DNA from 4 places in the Micromonospora sp. NPDC048839 genome. Region 3 is predicted to be linked to each of the others. Evidence: riboswitches for the same ligand, from Rfam matches in the RefSeq annotation. Region 3 holds a riboswitch; each other region holds the start of a gene.
The links. Region 3 has a riboswitch for cyclic di-AMP ahead of AB0C25_RS00370 (hypothetical protein). Riboswitches for the same ligand answer to the same signal wherever they lie in the genome.

Region 1 (5,529 bases), on a different contig from region 3:
GTCGGTTGCAAAGGAGTCGGTGCCGGTGGCAACCATGCCCCCTCATCGTCACGACCTGTCTGCGTCTGCTCGGCCGGGTGGTCTGCGCCGGGCCGGTCATCGTCTGCTCGTCCTGGTCGCCGCCGCGGTGGTCGGCGCGGGCCTGCTTGCCGCCCCGGTGCACGCCGCGCCCACGGTCGACGAGATTGAGGCGCAGATCGACAAGAAGTGGGAGCAGTTGGAGCCCACTATCGAGCAGTACAACAAGGTCAGGGCGCAGCTGAAGGTCAATCGGCAGAAGTCGGCGGACCTGCAGAAGAAGATCGAGCCGCTGGCGTTGCAGAGCGAGTTGGCGCTCAACCGGGTGGGCGATCTCGCCTCCCGCTACTACATCTCGGGTCCGTCGCACGACATCGGCGCACTACTGGTCAGCGCCAAGCCGGACACGCTCACCGAGCAGCTCACCATCCTCGACCGGCTGGCCGCGCAGGAGCGCAAGGAGGTCGAGGGCGTCCTCGCCGTGCGGGCCAAGTACGACGGCGAGAAGCAGAAGCTGGACTCCCTGATCGCCACTCAGACCAAGCAGCAGAACGAGTTGGCGGCCAAGAAGAAGCAGATCGACGCCGAGATCAAGCAGCTTGAGGCGTCGATGCCGAAGACGACGGTCAAGACCGCCGGCTGCCCGACCATCAACGGTGTGCTTGCCGTGGCCGCCCAGAAGGCGATCAAGACCGCCTGCCAGCAGGTCGGCGATCCGTACGTCTGGGGTGCCACCGGCCCGAACTCGTTCGACTGCTCGGGGCTGACCCAGTACGCCTACAGGTCGGCCGGGATCTCCCTCACCCACCACACGGGAGACCAGTGGAACGAGGGCAAGGCCGTGGCGCGAGCCGAGGCCCGCCCCGGTGACCTGGTCTTCTTCTACTCGGGCCTGAGTCATGTCGGGTTGTATCTGGGTAACAACCAGATGGTGCACGCGCCACGTGCCGGTAAACCGGTGCAGGTGTCCAGCATCAACACCATGCCCGTCGCCGGGTTCCGCAGACCTGGCTGATCCACCCCGTGCGACACGACGGCCCCCGGTCACCGACCGGGGGCCGTCGTCGTGGTCAGCGGGGTGCGCCCACCGGGGACGGCAGGAGCTGCACGTCGGCCAGGTCGACGTACATGATGCGGTGGCCGAACTGGATCTGCGCGTACCTGTTCTTGCCGCGGATCACCGTCCAGTCACCGGGCGAGGAGCCGTCGACAGTGCTGGCCCGGTAGTACTCGCCCGGCAGCACCGCGCCGACGGCGTACCGCTGCCCGGCGGCAAGGGTGTACTGCAGTGGCGAGATCGTCTGGTAGGGCACGCCGGTCGGGTAGGCCGCCTGTTCCGGGTAGGCCCGTCCGTACACCGGGATGGTGGCTCGGCCGGGCTTCGGGGTGGCCACCAGTCCGACCGTCCAGCTGGCGGTGGGCGCGGACGCCGGGTTGTGGAACCAGGCCCGTTGCCCGAGATACCAGATCGCCGTCCAGTCGCCCTGCCGACCGGCCAGCGCGTACGTCTGCCCGGCGGAGGCGCGGGCGCCGTGATCCGACACCTCCATGGTGTTCGGGGTGCCGTCGGGGCGGAGCGCGATGTCGTTCACCAGTGGCGCGTCCGCGGCCGGCGCGGAGCGCAGCACCACCGCCGAGGAGCCGCGTGGCGCGCACGGCATGCCGGCGGTGACGCAGCCGACGAACGCCGGCTGGTTGGTGGCGAAGTCCGGGTCGATCCGGACCAGACCGGTGGCCGGGGTACCGGTGTCCAACCGGGGCGCGTGCAGCAGCTCGAAGTAGTGGTTCCAGTCCCAGTACGGGCCGGTGTCCCAGTGCATTCCTCGGACGTTCGCGGCGATGGTGCCGGGCACGTTGTCGTGGCCGATGATGTGCTGGCGATCCAGCGGGACGCCCAGCCGCAGCGCGAGGTGTCGGACCAGCTTCGCCGAGGTCCGGTACATCGCCTCGGTGTACCAGGTGCCCTGCGCCGCGAAGCCCTCGTGCTCCAGCCCGACCGCCTTGGCGTTGACGTACCAGTTGCCGGCGTGCCAGGCGACGTCCTTGGTCTTGACGTGCTGGGCGATGTGCCCGTCCACCGAGCGCAGCGTGTAGTGCCAGCTCACGTAGGTCGGGTCCGAGACGAGTCGCAGGGTGGTGGCCCAGCTTCCCTCGGTGTCGTGGATGACGATGTACTCGATCTTCTGCCGGGCGGGCCGGTCGGACAGGTCGTGGTTGCCGTAGTCCCCGTCGCCGAACGCCGCGTAGGGAGCCGGGATCCACTCGCAGGAGATGGTCCGGGGGCATTCCAGTCCGTCCGGGCGGGCGAGCCGACGCAGACCCAGTCGGTCCAGCCACGATCGCTGCGGCCGGATCGCCCGGGCCGGCAGCGTGATCCGTTGGCCGTCGTCGGTCACCCGCGACGCGCCGCTGCCGATGGTGGTGAAGACCTCGTCGGCGAAGGCCGCCGCGGCGTCTGCGCTGTCCGCGCCGGCGTAGCGGGCCACCGCGCCGTACCAGCTGGCCGGGTCGGTGCCGGCCCCGACCGGCGCGCCCAACTCCCGCTGGTACGAGGCCAGCAGCGCGGCCCCGCCCCGGATGTTGGCGTCGGCGTCGGTGCGCAGCGCGTCGGGGTTCGCGCCGGTCAGCGCGGCGGCGGCATCCACGGTCTGCAACGCTCCGGCGGGTGGCGCCGGGTCCTCGGCCGGCGGGGGCGCGGGTGCCAGCGCGCTACGGGAGTCGTCGCCACGCGGGTCCTCGGCGCCGGTGTCGTGGTGGCCGCCCACGGGCAGGGCGGCCACGTGTCGGGCGGCGGTCAGGTGCATGGGGCCGTAGCCGCCGCTGGTGCTGGGTGTGCCGGCGTTGCTGTCCCAGCGGGACTCCAGGTAGGAGACGCCGAGCAGCACGTCGGTCGGTACGCCGTACTCGGCCGCCGCGGCGGCGTACCGCTGCTGGCGGTCGGCCGTCGGTGTGGCGGCGGTGGCGGGTGGTGGGACCGCGGTCGCGGCGGCGACCACGGCGGCGGCGAGCAGCGCACGCCGGCCGAGGAGCAGGGTTGGATGGTGCATCGAACCCCCCAGATCTCGCGGGTGAAGATGTGGTCACCCTCGCGCCGCCCGGGAGTCCGCGTCAATACCTTTCTATGTGTCGACTCCTTGGGAAAGAATTCTTCACGTACGGCCGGTGATCCTCTCCGATCGGTACGGAGTGTCACGGCCGCACGGGTTGCGGAGTGGTAACAAGCGTCTCTACTCTGGTCATTCGTCGGCCCGATAGCAGCTCCGTCCAGCCCGGGCGGTAACGGACCGACACCGCCGAGTCGTTTCCGAACGAACCGGGGACCCATGTCCCCCGGGGTGAATCCGCAGTCACTGCGGTAGGGCGCCCACTTCCCGCCCGAACCCGTCAGCTAACCCGGTAGGCGGTCAGGAAGAAGGAGTACGGAACCCCGGTGGCACTCCATGCCCCGCGGCCGTCGTCCGAGCGGTCGGCAGCAGCCGGCCCGCCGTCGATCGCGCCGCGCCCACGCTGGTCCCGCTTCACCACCGCGCTCGCCGCACTGGCCGGCGTCGCCGTCGTCCTGACCGGCAGCGCCACCGCGGCCCACGCCGACCCGTCCGTCGCCGAGATCGAACGCCAGATCGACGCCGACTGGAACAAACTCGAACCGGTCATCGAACAGCACAACGCCACCCGCATCGACCTCGCCAACAAGCGCAGGCAGGCCCAGGCGCTGGCCGCCCGGATCACCCCGCTGGAGCGTCAGGTCGACGCCGCGATGGACAAGGTCAGTGCCCTGGCCGTACGCGCCTACAAGGGCGAGAACGTGCTGACCGTCAACGCGGTGCTGGGCAGCCAGTCACCCAGCGAGGTGGTCGGCCAGCTCGAAATGCTCGACCGCTTCGCGCACAACCAGCAGCAGGACGTCCGCGAGGTGTCCGACCTGCGCGACGAGTTGGCCAGGCAGAAGGCGCCGCTCGACGAGATGGTGACCCAGCTGACCCGTACCGAGGCCCAGTTGGCGGCGAAGAAGAAGCAGATCAACGACGAGATCGACAAGCTGCAGAAGCTGCGCCTCAAGGTGTACGGCAGCGGTGGCGGCGGTCCGTTGCGCCCGGCCCCCTGCCCCGGCAGCTATCCCGGTGGCGCCGCCGGCACGGCGGTCAAGTTCGCCTGCGCGCAGATCGGCAAGCCCTACGTCTGGGGTGCCGAGGGCCCGAACTCGTACGACTGCTCCGGGCTGATGCTGGCCGCCTGGGCGAAGGCCGGGGTGTCCCTGCCGCACAACGCCGCCGCGCAGAGCCGCGTCACCAAGAACGTCAGCAAGGGCGACCTGCGCCCCGGCGACCTGGTCTTCTACTACAGCGACATCCACCACGTCGGCATGTACGTCGGTGGCGGCTGGGTGGTGCACGCCTCGCAGGCCGGCCAACCGGTCAAGATGAAGAAGGTCGACGACGGCCCGATCCACAGCTACGGCCGTCCAGGCTGATCCGGTGTGTCGACCGAAGGGCCCGTCGCGATTCGTCGCGGCGGGCCCTCGTCGTTCACGGGGTCAGCGGGTGGGCCAGGTGCGCCAGTGCTGCCAGGCGCGGCTCGGCGTCGGCCCCCGCTGCCCCTGGTAGCGCGAGCCGTAGACCGCAGAGCCGTACGGGTGCTCGGCCGGCGAGGAGAGCCGGAAGATGCAGAGCTGCCCGATCTTCATACCCGGCCAGAGAGTGATGGGCAGGTTCGCGACGTTCGAGAGTTCGAGCGTGACGTGACCGGAGAAGCCGGGGTCGATGAAGCCGGCGGTGGAGTGCGTCAGCAGCCCGAGCCGCCCCAGGGAACTCTTGCCCTCCAGGCGGCCGGCGAGCTGGTCGCCCAGCGAGATGACCTCAAGCGTCGAGGCGAGCACGAACTCCCCGGGGTGCAGCACGAACGGCTCCCCGTCGGGGACCTCCACCGCCGACGTCAGGTCGTCCTGCTGCATCGCCGGATCGATGTGGGTGTAGAGGTGGTTGTTGAAGACCCGGAAAAGCCGGTCCAGCCGTACGTCGATGCTGGAAGGTTGGACCAGGGTGGGCTCGAACGGCTCCAGGCCCAGCGTGCCGGCCTTGATCTCGGAGACCAGGTCGCGGTCGGAGAGCAGCATCGGACCACCTTAGCGGCGGGCCTCAAAACCCCCGAATTCGGTGCCGGTGACCAGCGCGTCGAGGTCGCCGCTCGTACATTTGTTCGATAGAATGCCCACATGGCTTCCTGGTCCGAATTCGCCGCCGACGAGCCCCGACTCGCCGACGGGATCCGTGTTCTCCTCCAGCAGTACGGGCCGGGCTTCGGCTACCTGGCCACGGTCCGTGCCGACGGCGGGCCCCGGGTCCATCCGGTCTCCCCGGTCATCACCGACGAGGGTCTTTTCTGCTTCATCATCGACTCCCCGAAGCGCCGTGACCTCGAACGCGACGGCCGCTACGCGCTGCACTCGTTCCCGCCGGAGGAGAGCGACGACGAGGCGTACGTGGCGGGTCACGCCCGCCCGGTGACCGATCC
Region 2 (5,529 bases), on a different contig from region 3:
CCCTGACCGCGCCGACGCCGCTGTTCCGGTACGCGTTCCGCCAGGCGCGGGCCGCTCACCTCGCCCTCGCCGCCCGCCTCGGCCCGGCCCTCGACCGCGCCGGTGACCCACCACCCCCAGCCTGACCCGCCGACGCTCCACCACCCCGGCGACCCCGTCGCCCCGGCGACCCCGTCGCTCCCGGCCTGACCCGTCCACGCCCCGCCGCCCCGCCTCATGATCGTGCTCGATCCAGGATGTAGTGGCCTGCGGGCGTCGGGAGGCCACTACATCCTGGTTTTAGCGCGGTCGTGGCAGCGCGGTCGTGGCAGCGCGGTCGTGGCAGCGCGATTGCGGCAACGCGATTGCGGCAGCGCGGTCGTGGCAGCGCGATTGTGGCAACGCGGTCGCCGCGGCGCGGTCACGGGTTGCGGCCGTGCCGCGCCAGGGCGGGTCGGGCGGCGGGACGTCGGCCCCACGGCTTGTACGTGGACAGCACCGTCGCGATGATCATCAAGGTGGTCGACACCGCCGGCGCGATGACCAGGTCGACGCGGTCGCGGGCGGGGAGGGCGGCGCCCACCGCGCCGGCGTGCCGGAGATTCGGCGTGAGCAGGAACAACACCAGCCCGACCAGCACCGTGGTGAGCACGAGCTTGGCCAGCACCCAGCGATGGCGCCACAGCCCCCACGGGGTGAGGAGCGCGCTGGCGACCCCGATCAGCCAGACCAGGACGCTCAGCGGCGCGAACAGCACCGTGCCGACCAGCGCCGTGACCGGGTAGACCACCGCCGGGTCGGCGCCGCGCTGCACGGCGATGCCGAGGGTGAGGAGCACCAGGTCGGCGCCGAGCCAGCCGAGCGAGGTAACCAGGTGCAGGGTGAGAAGCCCCTTGCGGGCGGTGGGTGGGATCCGACGCATACCGCGATGCTGCCCGCCGACCCGCGCCAGGTCGTCCGACCACCGACGACATCCGGGGTACGCCCGGCGACGTACCCCCGCCCGGCGACACGATCCTGATCAACACGACATCGCCGACTCCGGGGCATCCCGTCGTCCGGGCACCCCGGAGTCGGCGACCGCGAGTGGATCACCCCGGACCGGGACCGGGGGAGCCGTCGGGTGGGTCAGTAGACCGACAGGTGCACGTGGTTGGTGTGGTCGGTGGAGGGGGTGCCGCTCGCGCCGCTGTACGACTTCCACCCGCTGCTGGGCAGCCAGATCTGCCGGTACCAGATCACGTACAGCACGGCGAGCCGGTCGGCGTTGCGGATGAAGTACGCGGCCAGGTTGTTGCCGTACGTCTTGTCGCCGCCGGTGGCGTTGCCGCCGAATCCGCTCGCCTGGGCGGCGAAGTCGCAGGCCCGGCCCTTCGGGTGTTCACCGGACCCGCTGGGGCGGTGGCAGGAGACGTACCTGGTGAAGCCGGCGGCCTTGGCCTGGTTGAGCGCGTGCAGGGTGCGCGGTGTGATGCAGCCGTTGGCAGGGGTGGGGTCGTTGACGCTGCACGACTCGGATGGCCAGGAGCCGTCGGAGTTGCGGGGTGCCGCCTTCGCGTTGGCGCTGGAGGTGCCCCGGTTGGAGCCGCTGTCGGCGGTGGTCTGCGGCTTGGGGGTGTTGGCCACGGTCAGGGCGCGTTCGGCCTGGTCCTTGCGCTTGGCCATCACCGTGACCTGCTTGCGCTGTTCGGTGATCTCGCCGTTCAGGGCGGTCCGGGTGCGGTTGGCCTGGTCCTTGGTGGCGAGCAGATCGCGCAGCACCCGGTCCTCGTTGGCGGCCACCGCCTCCAGGGCGGCGGCCCGGTCCATGAAGCCCTCCGGGCTGCTGCTGTTGAGCAGCGCCGACACCGCGCCGAGCCGGCCGGTGCGGTACGCCACGCCGGCGATCTGACCGACCTTGCCGTCGCGCTGGGCAAGCTCGACCTCGATCTCCTTCAGCTGGGTGGCGAGCTGCTGCTGCCGCTTGACGGAGGTGTCCAGAGCGCGTTTCGCGTCCAGGTAGCCCTTGCTGGCGGCCTCGAGTTGGGCGCGGAGCGCGGGGGTGCCGCCCTCCTCGTCGGAGTCGGGTGCGGCGGCGGCCCGCAGGCCGGTCGGGGGAGCGGCCGAGGCGGTGCCGGCCGGGATCGCGACGCCGAGGGCGAACATCGCGACGATCAGGGCCGCCAGTCGGGCGGCGGGTGGTCGTGCTGGTGCCACTGCGCATGTCCTTCCGTCAGCCGCCGACCGGGTTAGCTGACGGGTTCGGGACGGAAGATCCCTACCGCTGACGCGGATACACCCCAGGAACGTGGTTCCCCGGTTCGCCCGGTTGGGCGATTAGGCGGCGGCCGCCACCGGCGCCTGGAGGGCGCCGCCTGGTGGAGGCCGGGACCGAGCCTACCGGTGCGGGTGGGGCGGCTGCAGCCGATGTGACGGACGGTGCGTACGTCGTCACGAGAAAAGTGTCACCACTCGATCGAGCCGCAGGCTCCGGAGGCGGCGCCGGGCTCGATCTGCAGCGTCGCGTGTTCGATCTGGAAGTCGTCGTGCAGGGCCGTACGCGCTGCGGTGAGCACCGCGCCGACCTCCGCGCCCGGTGCCATGGTCAGGTGCGCGGAGGCCACGTCCATGCCGGAGGTGAGCGTCCAGACGTGCAGGTCGTGCACCTCGACCACCCCGGGGACCGCGGCCAGCCGGTCGTGCACGGCGGTCACCTGGAGGTGCTTCGGGGCGGCCTGCACCAGGATGCGGACGGCGGCCCGTGCCAGCCGCCAGGTGCGCGGCAGGATGAACACGCCGATGGCGACGGCGACCAGCGGGTCGGCCCACCACCAGTCGGTGACGGAGATGAGGAGCGCCGCGCCGATCACGCCGAGTGAGCCCAGCAGGTCGCCGAGCACCTCCAGGTAGGCGCCCTGGATGTTGATGCTCTCCCGGGCTCCGGCGCGGAGCAGGGCGAAGGCGGCGATGTTGGCGAGCAGGCCGAGCACGGCCACCACGAGCATCGGGCCGGCGACGACCTCGTGCGGGTCGCCGAAGCGGCGGATCGCGGTGATCAACACGTAGATCGCGACGCCGGAGAGCAGAACGGCGTTGGCCAGTGCGGCGAGGACCTCGAGTCGGTAGAGCCCGAAGGTGCGCTGGGGGTCGGTGGTGGCCCGCCGGGTGGCGGTGATCGCGGCGAGCGCCATCCCGATGCCGAGCACGTCGGTGAACATGTGCCCGGCGTCGGAGAGTAGGGCGAGTGAGCCGGTGTGCAGGGCGGCCACCGCCTCGACCACCATCAGGGTGGCGAGCAGCCCGAACGCCGCCCAGAGCCGGCCCCTGTGCTGGTGTGCGGCATTGGCGACCGACCCATGGTGGTGGTCATGACCTGCGCCCACGAGATCCACCTTCCGCCGCCGGTTGGGGCCCGGTCAAATGTATGCTCACATCGCTATGTATGCAACTGTGGCGCGGACCGCTGGTCCGCCACGCGAGGCGCGCCGGATCAGCCGGTTGGATCAATCGTGGTGAGCCGCTGCGTGGCCCGCGAGAGTGCCACGTACAGGGTGCGTACGCCCGCACCCGGATCCGCCCGGATCTCGCTCGGGGCGACGAGCACGACCCCGTCGTACTCCATGCCCTTGGCCTCCAGGCTGGTCACCACCTGTAGGCGCGGCGCGTCGAGCGCGGCGAGCCAACCGGCGACCTCGTCGCGGCGGGGGACCGGCGTGATCACCCCGACCGTGCCCTCAACCTCGGCCAGCAGCCCGGCGGCCGCCTTCACGACGGCGGTCTCCAACCCGCTCGCGGGCACCACCAGCTCGACCGGATCGACCCCGGTGGAGCGCACGGCGGTCGGCAGCGGCAGGTCGGGGTAGAGCCGGCGGATCTCCGCCGCCGCCACCGCGAAGATCTCCGCGGAGTTGCGGTAGTTGGTGGTGAGCGTGAAATCGTGCCGCTTACGCCGGCCCAGCGCCTGGTCCCGGGCCCGGGTCAGCTCCTCCGGGTCGCCGGTCCACGCGGTCTGCGCGGGGTCACCCACCACCGTCCAGGACGCCAGGCTGCCGCGCCGGCCGACCATCCGCCACTGCATCGGCGACACGTCCTGTGCCTCGTCCACCACCACGTGCGCGTAGTCCCGGTAGTCCTCCGGACGCTCCCGGGCCGCCGCCCGAGCCGCCCGCTGCCGCTCGCTCGCGGTGGTCAACTCGCGTACGCCGCCAGCGAGCTGGAACGGGTCGCGGCGGGCCTTGGCCGGCTGCGCCGGCTTGCCGAGCAGGGCGTCCAACTCGTCGAGCAGCGCGATGTCGGCGATGGTCAACCCGTCGGACTCCAGGCTCCGGTACGCGGCGCTGAGCAGCCGGATCTCCGCGGAGGAGAGGATCCCGCCCGCGTACCGGCGCAGCCGCTCCGGCCGGGCCAGCCAGCCGAGCACGTGCCGCGGGTGCAGCCGGGGCCACCACGCCTTGAGGAACTCGCGGAACTCGGCGCGGTCGGCGATCTCCGCCTCGAAGGTCCGCTGGTCCGGCAGGCGAACGCCCACCTCGCGGGCCTGCGCCCAGAGCGCGGCGAACACCCCGTCGAAGCCGGCCCGGCGCACCTCGTTGCGGCGGGCGCCACGGTGCAGCGCGCGGTCCCGGATCCGGTCCAGCTCGGCCCGAACCAGTCGCAGCAGCGTGCCCCGGTAGAGCAGCCGCAGCTCACCCGGGCCGCCCGGCACCGCGTCCCGGACCGCGCGCTCCAGCACCCGGCGCATCCGCAGCGAGCCCTTCACCGCCGCCACCTCGGGCGGGTCGGTGCGGGTGGCGGTCATCCCCGGAAAGAGAGTGCCCAGCGAGTGCAGGGTGGCGGTGTCCTCACCGAGCGAGGGCAGCACCGAGGCGATGTACTCGACGAAGACCCCCGACGGGCCGACCACCAGGATCCCGCCCCCGGCGTAGCGGCTGCGCTCGGAATAGAGCAGGAACGCCGCCCGGTGCAGGGCGACCGCGGTCTTGCCGGTGCCCGGCCCGCCCGCGACGATCGTCACCCCGGAGCCGGGCGAACGGATCGCCTCGTCCTGCTCCCGTTGGATTGTCGCCACGATGTCGCGCATGCCCCGGCCGGTCGCCTTGGACAGGGTAGCCAGCAGGGCGCCGTCGCCGACGACAGTCATTCCCTCCGGGGCGGCGGTCGGGTCCAGCAGGTCGTCCTCGATCCGGGTGACCCGCTCGGCACGGGACTGGATCGTGCGGCGACGCACCACGTCCAGTGGCTGCGCCGGCGTGGCCTGGTAGAAGGCGGCTGCGGCGGGTGCCCGCCAGTCGACGACGAGCGTGCTGGCGTCCTCGTCCCGGATCCCGAGCCGCCCCACGTGCAGCACCTGCCGGTCCCGCAGGTCCAGCCGGCCGAAGACCAACCCCTCGTACTCGGCGTCCAGGACGTGCCGCCGCTGCGCCGCGTGGAAGACCATCGCGTCGCGCTCGACCAACGCGCCGAACGTGCCCACCCGGGCGATCCGGTAGCCGTCACGCTCGGCGCGGACCGCCGAGCGCCGCAGTTCGGCCAGTCGGGCGTACACCCGGTCGAGGTGTCGTTGCTCGACGG
Region 3 (5,529 bases):
TGTTCGAGTTGGCTCGGCATGGCCGCGCGGCGGATCCGGGCGCCCGGGTCGAGGCGGAGCCGGCCGGGCCGTAGCAGCAGAGCGGCGACGGCGACGCCGACGAACCCGAGCAGGCTCAGCCAGATGACAGCGGCCCGGGACAGGTCGGGCAGGGCGGCGGAGAGGATGGTTTGCATGATCAGCACCTCGCGGTCGAAGGCGGGTATCGACGGGTGGCAGGAGGAGCCCGACGGGAGCGGGCGGCCGGGCGACGGGGTCATCCCGTCGGGGGCGACTCAGCTGCTGTGGCGGACTACCGGAGGCCGGGCAGGGCCCCGGGGATCACCGGGCCAGGATCAGCGGACGGGCGGACCGCGTCGCGCGGGGGTGCCACGGCCGGGATCGATGGCTGGGGCCTGACCCCGGCTCTCCGCGATCGGCGAGGTCTCCGCGGTGGTGCCCGCCGGGTCAGCCGGCCGGACGGCAGCGGGCTGGGCCGCCCGCTCGGTGGCCGGCGCGGCATCGGGGCGGACAGTCGCCACCCGGCTGCTCACGGCACTGGGCCGCAGCTGCGTCGAGGCAGGTGGTGGGGTCGCGGCGAGGGCGCCGCCCAGGCCGACCGCGAGCACCAGCGCGGTGATCGCCAGTCGGGTCAGCTCACGCAGCGACCGCAGCACAGCCCAACGGGCCGGGCGGACCAACACTGCGGACGACACCCGACCAACCTAACGCCTGCCCTGCCGTGGCGCAGCACGGCGACGGCCCGGGAGGCCGTGACCGCCACCACCCTGCGCACTGTGGACGGCGGGTGTCCCACCTGGTGTCGAGTGGGTCAGACCTCGGGGTCGACCTCCGTGGTGGGCGTTTCGGCGAACAGCGCGAGCAGGTCACCGACCTGGCGGTCGGCCTCGGCGGGGTGCCGGAACCGGCCGGCCGGATTGAGGGTGTACTCGTTGCGCCGTCCGACGCGGGTGCGGTGCAGGTAACCCTCCGCCTCCAGGTCGGCGACGATCGCCTGCGCGGCCCGTTCGGTCACGCCGACCTCCGCGGCGACGTCGCGTAGCCGGGCGGTGGGGTCGCGGGCGATGGCCAGCAGCACGTGCCCGTGGTTGGTGAGGAACGTCCAGTTCCGCCCGCCGCCGGTGGCACCCGTCGCGGTGCTCGCCATCGTGTGACCGCCTCTCCGGGCGTCCGCCCTGCCCTCCGGGAGTCTCGCCCGTCGTGCGTTCGGCGCGTCACCCAGGGGTCGAACCGACGTCAACGTATGAAATCTAAATCACGCATACCTTGACGCATCTTAGGGTGCGTGTGACGGTGGAGCCCGAGCCAGCGCCGTCGCCGGCCCGCTGATAAGCCCTCTGACCAGGTCAGACGCATGAAGACGAGGTGCGGGGATGAGTCGTCCTGGAACTCCCGGCGGGCAGCCGGGTCCGCAGCGGATCGCCGACCGGGCGTCCGCGCCCACCGAGCCGGCCCAGGCGTACGCCGAACTGACCGCCGGCAACCGGCGCTTCGTCAGCGGCGCCCCGCGCCACCCCAACCAGGACGCCGGGCGCCGGTCCGCCGTGGCCGACGGGCAGCACCCGTTCGCGGTGATCGTTGGCTGCTCCGACTCCCGACTGGCCGCCGAGATCATCTTTGACCGAGGGCTGGGCGACCTGTTCGTGGTCCGCACGGCCGGGCACACGGCCGGTCCGGAGGTGCTCGGCAGCGTGGAGTACGCGGTGACCGTCCTCGGCACCCCGCTGGTGGTGGTGCTCGGCCACGACTCGTGCGGGGCGGTCCAGGCGGCGCGGGAGACCGCGGCGACCGGCACCCAGCCTCCCGGGCACCTGGGCGCGGTCGTCGATGCCGTGCTGCCCAGCCTGCGCCGGGCCGAGGCCGAGGGCGTGGACGACATCGACGGGATCGTCGACATCCACATCGCGCAGACCGTCGAGACGCTGCTCGGGCAGTCGCCCGTGCTGGCCGCCGAGGTGGCGCAGGGGCGGTGCGCGGTGGTGGGGGTGTCGTACCGGCTCGCCGCCGGGGTGGTGCGCCCGGTGGCCGCCGTACCGGCCGGCTTCGCGACGCTCGGCGTGCCGACCGGGTCGGCCGACCCGGCCGCGGCCGCCTGACACGTCGAGGGCCGCTCCGCGCGACGCGGAACGGCCCTCGACGAAGGATGCTGCGGGTCAGAGCATCGACATGTGCACGTGGTCGGTGTGGTTCGACGGCCCGCTGTACGACTTCCAGCCGGTCGCCGGGAACCAGATCTGCCGGTTCCAGATCACGTAGTAGATGCCGAGCCGGTCCGCGTTGCGGATGAGGAACGCGGCGACGTTGTTGCCGTACGTCCGGGTGTCCTCGTTGTGCCAGGGTGAGAAGCCGCTCTTCTGGAGCGACCAGTCGCAGGCGCGGCCCTTCGGGTGCTCGTACGGTCCACCATTGCGGTGACAGCCGACGAACCGGGTGAAGCCGGCCCGCCGGACCTCCTTGTACGCGTGCAGCGTGCGCGGCGTGACGCAGCCGGACGTGGTGGGGTCCTTCTCGCTACAGGACTGCGCCTTCCAGTCGCCGTCGGCGGTGCGACCCGGGCCGATCTTGGCGACCGGCGAGGTGGCGTCCACCAGGCCACCGGTGAAGCCCTTGCCGCCGACCAGGGCGAGCGCCTTGTCGGCCTCGCTCTTGCGCTTGGCCATCACGGCGGTCTGCTTCTGCTGCTCGCGGACCTCGGTGTCGAGGAGCAGCTTGGCCTGCTCGGCACGGGCCTTCGCCGCGTTGACCTCGGCGAGCTTGTTCTCGTTCACCATGTTGATCTCGTCGAGCATCGCGGCGCGCTGCACGAACGTGTCCGGAGCGTTGCTCTCGAGCAGCATCGCGAGCGCACCGATCCGACCGGTCCGGTACGACTGGGAGGCGATCTGCCCGACCTGTGGCGCCAGCGCGTCCAGGTCGGCCTTGGCCCGGTCCACCGCCACCGCCAACTCCAACTGCCGTTTCTTGGACTTGTCCAGTTTGGACTTGGCGGCGGAGTAGTCGCGGTTCACCTGCTCGATGACGTCGTTGAGCAGCTTGGGCTCGTCGTCCTCCTCGTGCCCGGACGGTGTGGGGGTCGTCGGGGCGGCGTGGGCCGGGAGGGGGCCGGCGAGCACGGTCAGTGCGGCGATCACGGCCACCACGGGTGTCAACCAGCGGCGTAGGGGTGCCGTCACAATGTTCCCTTCCGTCGACCGCCGACCGGGTTAGCTGACGGGTTCGGGGCGGAAGTGGCCCCTACCGCTGACGCGGATTCACCCCACACACCTGGGTCCCCGGCTCGCCGGTTGGCGATTGGGCGGTGGCACCGCAGGCGCCGCTTCGCGCCTTCATCGGTAACCGGCAGCGAGGTTACCCGAGAGTCGACTGGGTGAGCTACGCCTGGATGCCGACCAAAAGTGTCATTTCGCCATAGCGTTGGGTAACCAGTGACGCGGTTCTCAGGGGGGAGACCCGATCTGGTCACGCTGAGGAGTGTCACCATGCCGTATCCGTGCTCCTGTTCGACTCCGGCCACCCGTCGGTGGCGGTGGATGGGGGCGGGGTCCGCGTCTGGTCCGGCTCGTCGGGTCGAGAGGCGCGCGGCGAACTGAGGGCGGCCAGCGCCTCCGCCCGGTCGGCCTGGGGGCGCGGCCGAGCCACCTCGGCGGGCGGCGTGGTCTCGCTCGGCGGCGTGGTCTCGGCGCGCCCGGCGGCGGTCACGATCGCGGCCAGCCCGGTGGTCAGTGGCACGGCGGCGATCAGCCCGAGGGTGGCGACCGCGCTGCGGACGATCTCCTGCGCGAGGAACTCGCTGGTGAGCAACTGCCCGATCGGCCGAGCGTCGGCGGTGAGCAGGAGCAGCAGGGGCAGCGACGCGCCCGCGTACGCCAGCACGATGGTGTTGACAGTGGAGGCGATGTGCGCCCGGCCGACGCGGGTCGCCGCACGGTACAGCTGCAGCCGGGTCAGCCCGGGATTGGCGTTCGACAGCTCGGTGACGGTGGCCGCCTGGGTGACCGTCACGTCGTCCAGCACCCCGAGCGAACCGATGATGATCCCGGCGAGCAGCAGGCCGTGCAGGTCCACGTCACCCTGGAACATCGACAGTGTCGTCGCGTCCTCGCTGCCGAAGCCGGTGAGGTGGGTCGCCGCGGTGGCGACGGTGGCGAGCGCGCCGGTCAGCACCAGGCTGCCCAGGGTGCCGAGCACCGCGACCGAGGTCTGCGCGGTGACGCCGTGGGTCAGATAGAGCACCACGAACATGATCAGGGCGGCGCCGACCACCGCCACCAGGAGCGGTGACCGGCCGGCGCCGATGCCCGGCAGCACGAAGGTGAGCAGGATGGCGAAGCTGGCCGCCAATCCGGCGAGCGCGGCCAACCCCCGCCACCGGCCGAACGCGACGATCGCGGCGGCGAAGACCACCGCCAGCCACACCAGCGGGGTGCCGCGCTGGTGCTCGGCGATGTTCCAGTTGCTGACCGTGGGATCGGTCGGATCGGTCAACTCGACCAGGATGACCTCGTCGCCGACGTCGACACGTGGCGCGCCCGGGCCGTCGGGCACCGGTGTCCGCACCTGCTGGCCGGCTGCGGGTCCGTCGTCCACCCGGACGTCGACAGTGCCGCACGGCCCGGTGCCGACCCTGGGTGTGCCCTCGGGGCTCGACGGCAGCGGCGGGCACGGCTCGGTCACCACCCGGGTCACCGTGCCGGCGTAGCGCGGCACGTCCGCTCCGCCGTCGGTCTGCGGTGCTCCTCCGCGCGGCCAGAGCAGCGCCGCGGCGACCACGGTGGCGACGAAGAGGGGCACCACGGTCATGACGAGGATCCGTCGCACCCGGGGCGGGGCGGACGGAGCGGGGCGGGCGTGGTCGGAACCCAAGTCGAGACTCCCAACGATCCGGTGCGGGATACGTGTCAGCGGGCCGCGCGGTTCAGTGTCCTCGCCGAAAGGCGGCGCGAGGCGCGGCGGATCGCGGACCGACGACCACGCGATCACGGACGGTCAGTGCCCGACCCTGGTTGCCCGGAAACCGACCTCGCGCCGCGGGTGCCGGCACCCGGGCGTGTCGTCAGCTGCGCTTCATCAGCCGGCCGACCGCCGCCATCATCTCGGTGGCCATCTCGTCGGCCCGACCCTCGGCGGCCCCCTCGTGCATGCAGTGCCGGGCGTGCCCGTCGAGCAGCCCCAGCGCCACCTTGTCCAGTGCGGCCTGGATCGCGGAGATCTGGGTGAGCACGTCGATGCAGTAACGGTCGTCGTCGACCATCTTCTCGATGCCGCGGACCTGACCCTCGACTCGGCGGAGTCGCGCGAGCAGCTGGTCCTTGCTGGCGGTGTACCCGCGGATCGGGGTGGGTGCGCTCATGCCGACCAGGATAACCTACCCCCTGGGGGTATGGTACGGTGCAGTCCGGTGGTGATACCCCCACCGGGTACCGGTACGGCGAAGGAGACGATCCGATGGTCAACACGACGTTCCAGGTGCAGGGCATGACCTGTGGGCACTGCGTCAGCGCGGTGAGCGTCGAGGTCGGCGGCATCGCG
Region 4 (5,529 bases), on a different contig from region 3:
GTTGCCAAGATCTACCCCAACCACCTGGTGCTGTTCGGGGCGACGGTGCTTGTCGCCTGGTGGTTCGCCGACCCGGTCCTGCCTGCCGCCGCGTTGGAGAACCTGCTGCTGTTGCAGGCCTGGGACCCCCGGCCGGGCTGGTTCTACAGCATCAACACGGTGAGCTGGTCGCTCTCCTGCGAGTTCTTCTTCTACCTCTGTCTACCGCTGGTGCTGCCGCTGCTGCGCCGGGCCCGACCGAAGCTGCTCTGGGCGCTGATCGTCGCGTTGCCACTGCTGATCCTCGCGCTCTGGCCGGCCCAACACCTGGTGCCGGAGGTGAGCCGGTGGTGGTTCACCCAGATCTTCCCGCCGGTGCGGTCGCTGGAGTTCTGGTTGGGCGCCGTGGCGGCCGAGCTGATGCGCCGGGGTCTCTGGCGTGGCCCCGGGCTGACCTGGGCCAGCCTCATCTTCGTGGGCGTCTGGGCGGCGGCCGCGCAGTGGATTCCCGCGGAGCTGTGGACCACGCTGCTCGCGGTCGCGTACCTGCTGGTGATCACCGCCGCCGCGGACGCGGACGTGCGGGACCGGCGGTCGCCGTGGCGGTCGCGCCCGCTGGTCTGGCTCGGCGAGGTCTCCTTCGCCTTCTACCTGGTGCACGTGCTGGTGATGACCAGCGTGCTGCGCTTCACCGGCGACTGGGGGACCGGCTTCAGGGGATGGCGCGGCCCGGCCGTGGTGCTCGGTTTCCTGCTGGTGACCCTGCTCCTCGCCGGGCTGCTGCATCGCTACGTCGAAACCCCGATGATGCGCCGGCTCGCGCCGCGCCGCCCGGCCCGATCGGCGTCCGTCCCCGGACAACGCACGGCCGGAACCCGGGCCCCCGGCGACGCCGCCCCCGAAACCGGCGGACCCGACCAGACCGACAGTCGATCAACGTACGCGGACACCCGCTGACACCGTCCACCCTGGTCAGAGGGCTCGGCGCGGCGCGCGTCGACACGCCAGCGGTCGATGCGCCCGGGTCGGCACGACGGTAGCGTGAGGACGTAGCTTCCGGTCGCGCTCACCGTGGCCAGGTGGCCGACGGGGCTCCCCATCGCTCTGCTTGCCCAGCGAGGTGCCGACCATGGAGACCACCGTCTTCTACCAGTTCGTAACCGAGGTACCGCAGGCCGCTGCCATCTGGTCGGCCCTGTTCCTGCTGGCGCTGGGCGTGCTCGCCGTGCTTGTCGCCCGGCCCGAACGGGACCGGCCCACCGGCGACCCGTCTCCCGCCGTGCCGACCGCGCGTGAGGTGGCCGCGGCCGCGATCGTCGACAGGCGTCGGTACGCCGAGGAGGTGGCCGTCGCGGCGGCCGGCGCGACCCGGACGGCCCACCGGCGACGCGATGCCTGGCTGGCCGGTCAGGAGCAGGCCGAACGCGCCTGGGCGCGCTACGACGAGGCGGACACCGCCGCGCGCCGCTTCGCGGGGTCCGGGGCGCTGCCCACCCCGGCCACGCCCCGCACCCCCGCCGAGTACGCCGCCCGGGAGCGCTACCTGCACCGCGCGGCGACGGCGGCGTACTGGCGGGGCGACCTGAACATGGCGCAGCTCAGCGACGTGTTCGGGCACCGGCACGGCTGGGATCCCCGGCGGCACCCGGTCGAGCAGGAAGCGCTGCTCAGCCGGTCGATCCGGGACGCGAGACGGGCCGAGCACCAGGCCGCCGCCAGCGCGGAGCAGGCCGCCTGGCGGGCTGCGGAACTGGCCGCCGAGTCGGCGCGCACCCTTGCCGAGGAGGCGTGCGCGGCAGCGGCCCGGCTGCGGCCGAGTCGGGCACCCGCCCGCCGGCTGGTGCGCGGGGCGGCCCGTCCCGCCGTCGTGGCACGCTGGCGCCCGGCCCGTGCGGGTTGAGTCCGATCCGTTGTGTGAGCCCGGTCACGGGATTGCGAAATCGGGCGTCCGGCACGTCCGGCGCGATTCTTCCCGGGATTCTGACCGCAGTTTCGGCGACCTGTCCGGTTGTCGCCCATAGGCGTCACCGTAACCGCTTGTCCCATCGAGTCACGTCAGCGGCAGAACGCGCAGAAATTGCCGCGCCGATTCGGGTTTACGCAGGTGAACCTGGCTTGGCATGGTGTGAACGGGCCAGTAGTGTCGTCCCGTCCGGTGCGGTAACCGATCGCAACAGGCGACGCCGCGCCGACCCGCTCAATCGTGATGAACGAACCGGGGACCCATCAGTAAGTCCGGGGTGAATCCGCGAGCCACGGCCCGCGGTAGGGCGATCTTCCCGCCCGAATCCGTCAGCTAACCCGGTAGGCGGTGTCGGAAGGAGTTCCATCCTCGTGCAGCACCTCTCCACCCCTCGGCTGTTCCCACGCCTCCACGGCGCAGCGGTGCCCCCGCTCATCCGTCACGAGACGGTGAGCTGACCCCCCGGGTCATCGCCTCACCGCCCGGCCCCGCCGGGCGTTTCCCCTGAGCGGTTCACCACCCGCGGACCATCGTCCGCGCGCTGGCGCCTGCCCGGATACCGGTCCGGCCCCGGTGTGCCGCTCTCCCCCCGACCGTGGAGGACCCCGTGAAGCACACCATGCAGCGTCAGCTCCGCCGCATCGCGACCGAGCGCCCGTACCAGATCGTCGCCGCCTCCGCCGCGGCCCTCGTGCTCGCCGCCACCACCGGCACCCTGCTCGCCACCGCCGACGACGCGCCCGCCGGCCAGCGCACCGCGACCACTGTCGCCGAGATGCGCACCGACGTCGCCGCCTCCCGGGGCGAGGTGCGGGACGCGTCACCGTCGGCGAGCGCCGCGCCGAGCAGCGCCGCCCCGGCCACCAGCGCCGCCGCGCCCGCCGCCAAGGCCAGCAGCAACCCGGACCTGACCCGGAAGCCGGAGCGGCCGAAGCCGCCCGCGACAAAGGTGCTCGACTACGAGTACGAGGCGCAGAACACGTACTACAACTGCGGCCCGGCGGCCACCCGCAACGCGCTCAGCGCCACCGGGATCGACCGTACCCAGGAGGAGCTCGGCGCCGAACTGGGCACCACCGAGATGGGCACCAACTCGGCCGAGGACACCACCCGGGTGCTCAACGCCGAGGTGAAGGGCTCCCCGTACCGGACCCGGATGTTCGCTGGCGCGCCCAGCCCGGCGCAGATGGACCGCCTCCAGGCCGACGTCGTCAAGGCCATCACCGACGGCCGTGGCGTGGTCGCCAACGTCGTCGGGGACGCCACCGACACCGACGGCGGCTGGCACTCCTACGGCGGCGGGCACTACATCGCCGTCGTGGGTTACAAGGACAACGGCCGCACGGTACGCATCGCCGACTCGGCGAACCCGGCCGACCCGTCGTACTGGGTCACCACCATCGACCTGGCCAACTGGATCGCCAGCCGGGGCTACTCCGCCTGACCCGGCACGCTGACCGCCACGGGCGCCGTCCCTCACGAGGGGCCGGCGCCCGTCGCGTCGTCCACGGCGGTACGCCCCCGTCGACGACTCTCGTCCCTGGCGCTGAACCGTGGGAGACTGCGGCCGTGGTGGATGAATCGGGTGGTCACGCCGGTCGACGGCCGGTCCTGCTGCTGTTGCACGGCATGGGGGCCACCGGCGACGTGTGGTTGCCCTGGGCGCCGTACCTGGAGCAACACTGGCCCGGCCGGTGGCTGGCACCGGACCTCGCGGGCCACGGCTGGGCGTCGCCGCTGCCGTCGTACTCCTTCGCCGGCTTCGCCGAGCGGATCGCGCCGACCCTCGCCCCCGACGACCGGCTCGTCGTGCTCGGGCACTCGCTGGGTGGCGTGGTGGGCCTCGCGTTGGCCGCGCGCGACGCCGGGATGCCGGTGGACGCGGTGGTCGGCTTGGGGATCAAGGCGCTCTGGTCACCCGGCGAACTGGAACGGGCCGCCGAGTTGGCCGCCCGCCCGGTGAGCTGGTTCGCCAGCCGTACCGAGGCGGCCCGCCGCTACCTGCGCGTCTCCGGGTTGGCCGGCCTGCTCCCGCCGGACCACCCGGTGGTGGACGCCGGCCTTCGTCAGGTCGACGGCCGGTGGCGGCTCGCCATGGATCCGAACGCCTTCGCCGTCGGCGAGCCCGACCTGACCGGGTTGCTGACGGCGACCGACGTGCCGGTGCTGCTGGCGCGCGGCGAGCACGACCCGATGGTCACCGACGCGCAGCTCAAGGAGTACGGCGTGCCGGTCGCCACGCTGCCCGGTCTCGGGCACAACGCGCACGTGGAGAATCCGGCGGCCGTGCTGGCGCTGCTGGACGCGTACCGCTGAGGTTCTGGGCGGACAGTCCGGGTCAGGCGAGGGGGGAGAGCTGCGGCGAGCGTTCGGCCGCGGGGTCCTCCGTCGCCGTCAGCTCCCGGCGCGCGGCGGTCAGGAACGCCTCGGCGTACGACGTGGCGGGGAAGTCACCCAGGTAACGCCGGCGGGTGGCCCAGCGCTCCGCGGCCAGCGGATCGGTGTCCAGCATTGCGGTCAACACCTCGTCCACGTTGGACAGGTCCCGACGCAGCACGTAACCCGACGCGGCCAGCGGGAACCGCTCGGCGAACCGGTCGCCCTCGTCGCCCATGTCGGTGACCGCGTACGGCTTGCTGGAGTAGAGGTAGTCCGAGATCACCCCGGACACGTCGGAGATCAACGCGTCGGACCGGTTCACGCACTCGGTCAGGCTCAGCTCGCGGGCCGCCGCGCCGACGACGTGCTGGCGTCCGCTGCGGGCACGATCGGCGACGAGCACCTCGGTCAGCCGACCCAACTGCCGTGCCGAGGCCGGGTTCTGCGCCGTGTACGGGTGGGCCCGCAGGATCACCGTCGCGCCGCGCTCCAGCAGCCGCCGCAGCAGCCCCTCGGCGACCGGGAGCGAGCAGTAGTCGGCGTCGGCGTGGTGCCCGGTCCAGGTCGGGGTGTAGAGCACGGTCGGCGTCGCCAACCCCCGGGCCGGCTCGGGGCGTACCTCGATCGACTCCACCTGCGGGCGGCCCACCACCACGAACTTGTCCGCCGGGATCCGCACCCCGGCGCGGGCGTACCTGTCGATCGCCGCCGGGCCGGCCACGAAGATCCGGTCGAAGATCCCGGACACCGGGTTGGCACTCGGCGCCTTGTCGCTGTCGCCGTGGTGCAACTGGACGTGGGTGAGCTGGGTGAAGCGGATGCAGTGGCTGTTCTTCGCGCCGTGGTTGACGTAGAACGCCGCCCGCAGGCTCGGCACCAGCGCCTCGTCCATGGCCCGCAGGGTGGGGCAGTAGACCACCGGCGCGTCGGTGGCCGCGGCGATCGGGGCCAGGAACTCCGGCTCGCGCAGCACGACCAGGAACGGCCGGCCGATTCGCTCCAGGTACGGCAGCCACATGGTGACCTGGTATTCCGAGCCGGGCGGCGCCGAGAAGTAGAGCAGGAACTCCGGTTGGTGCCGGCGCAGTGCCCGGGCCACCGGCCCGCCGCCGGCTCCCGGCCGGAACCGCCGCCGGGCCAGGTCCAGGGCGACCACTCCGGTGCCCGCGGCGACCAGCAGGCTCGCGGCCAGCGCCACGCCGGCCGGC

Region 1: linked by a shared signal. The riboswitch ahead of AB0C25_RS29625 (NlpC/P60 family protein) and the one ahead of AB0C25_RS00370 (hypothetical protein) in region 3 are both predicted to bind cyclic di-AMP.
Region 2: linked by a shared signal. The riboswitch ahead of AB0C25_RS33800 (hypothetical protein) and the one ahead of AB0C25_RS00370 (hypothetical protein) in region 3 are both predicted to bind cyclic di-AMP.
Region 4: linked by a shared signal. The riboswitch ahead of AB0C25_RS22950 (C39 family peptidase) and the one ahead of AB0C25_RS00370 (hypothetical protein) in region 3 are both predicted to bind cyclic di-AMP.

What each region holds. Positions count from the first base shown of each region.
Region 1 is NZ_JBEZGL010000020.1:133,584-139,112, forward strand. Features, by position in the region: gene AB0C25_RS29615 (NlpC/P60 family protein) at 20-1,033, shown strand; gene AB0C25_RS29620 (N-acetylmuramoyl-L-alanine amidase) at 1,089-3,065, opposite strand; cyclic di-AMP (ydaO/yuaA leader) riboswitch at 3,300-3,435, shown strand; gene AB0C25_RS29625 (NlpC/P60 family protein) at 3,449-4,489, shown strand; gene dcd (dCTP deaminase) at 4,553-5,131, opposite strand; gene AB0C25_RS29635 (pyridoxamine 5'-phosphate oxidase family protein) at 5,231-5,529, shown strand, end outside.
Region 2 is NZ_JBEZGL010000028.1:58,423-63,951, reverse strand. Features, by position in the region: gene AB0C25_RS33810 (SRPBCC family protein) at 1-125, shown strand, start outside; gene AB0C25_RS33805 (hypothetical protein) at 401-901, opposite strand; gene AB0C25_RS33800 (hypothetical protein) at 1,108-2,124, opposite strand; cyclic di-AMP (ydaO/yuaA leader) riboswitch at 2,181-2,312, opposite strand; gene AB0C25_RS33795 (cation diffusion facilitator family transporter) at 2,424-3,341, opposite strand; gene AB0C25_RS33790 (AAA family ATPase) at 3,449-5,529, opposite strand, start outside.
Region 3 is NZ_JBEZGL010000001.1:72,328-77,856, forward strand. Features, by position in the region: gene AB0C25_RS00350 (hypothetical protein) at 1-176, opposite strand, end outside; gene AB0C25_RS00355 (hypothetical protein) at 336-695, opposite strand; gene AB0C25_RS00360 (MarR family winged helix-turn-helix transcriptional regulator) at 812-1,147, opposite strand; gene AB0C25_RS00365 (carbonic anhydrase) at 1,374-2,096, shown strand; gene AB0C25_RS00370 (hypothetical protein) at 2,154-3,173, opposite strand; cyclic di-AMP (ydaO/yuaA leader) riboswitch at 3,178-3,308, opposite strand; gene AB0C25_RS00375 (YibE/F family protein) at 3,475-4,863, opposite strand; gene AB0C25_RS00380 (metal-sensitive transcriptional regulator) at 5,054-5,350, opposite strand; gene AB0C25_RS00385 (copper ion binding protein) at 5,446-5,529, shown strand, end outside.
Region 4 is NZ_JBEZGL010000012.1:125,943-131,471, forward strand. Features, by position in the region: gene AB0C25_RS22940 (acyltransferase) at 1-936, shown strand, start outside; gene AB0C25_RS22945 (hypothetical protein) at 1,109-1,879, shown strand; cyclic di-AMP (ydaO/yuaA leader) riboswitch at 2,164-2,305, shown strand; gene AB0C25_RS22950 (C39 family peptidase) at 2,538-3,386, shown strand; gene AB0C25_RS22955 (alpha/beta hydrolase) at 3,512-4,258, shown strand; gene AB0C25_RS22960 (CDP-glycerol glycerophosphotransferase family protein) at 4,281-5,529, opposite strand, start outside.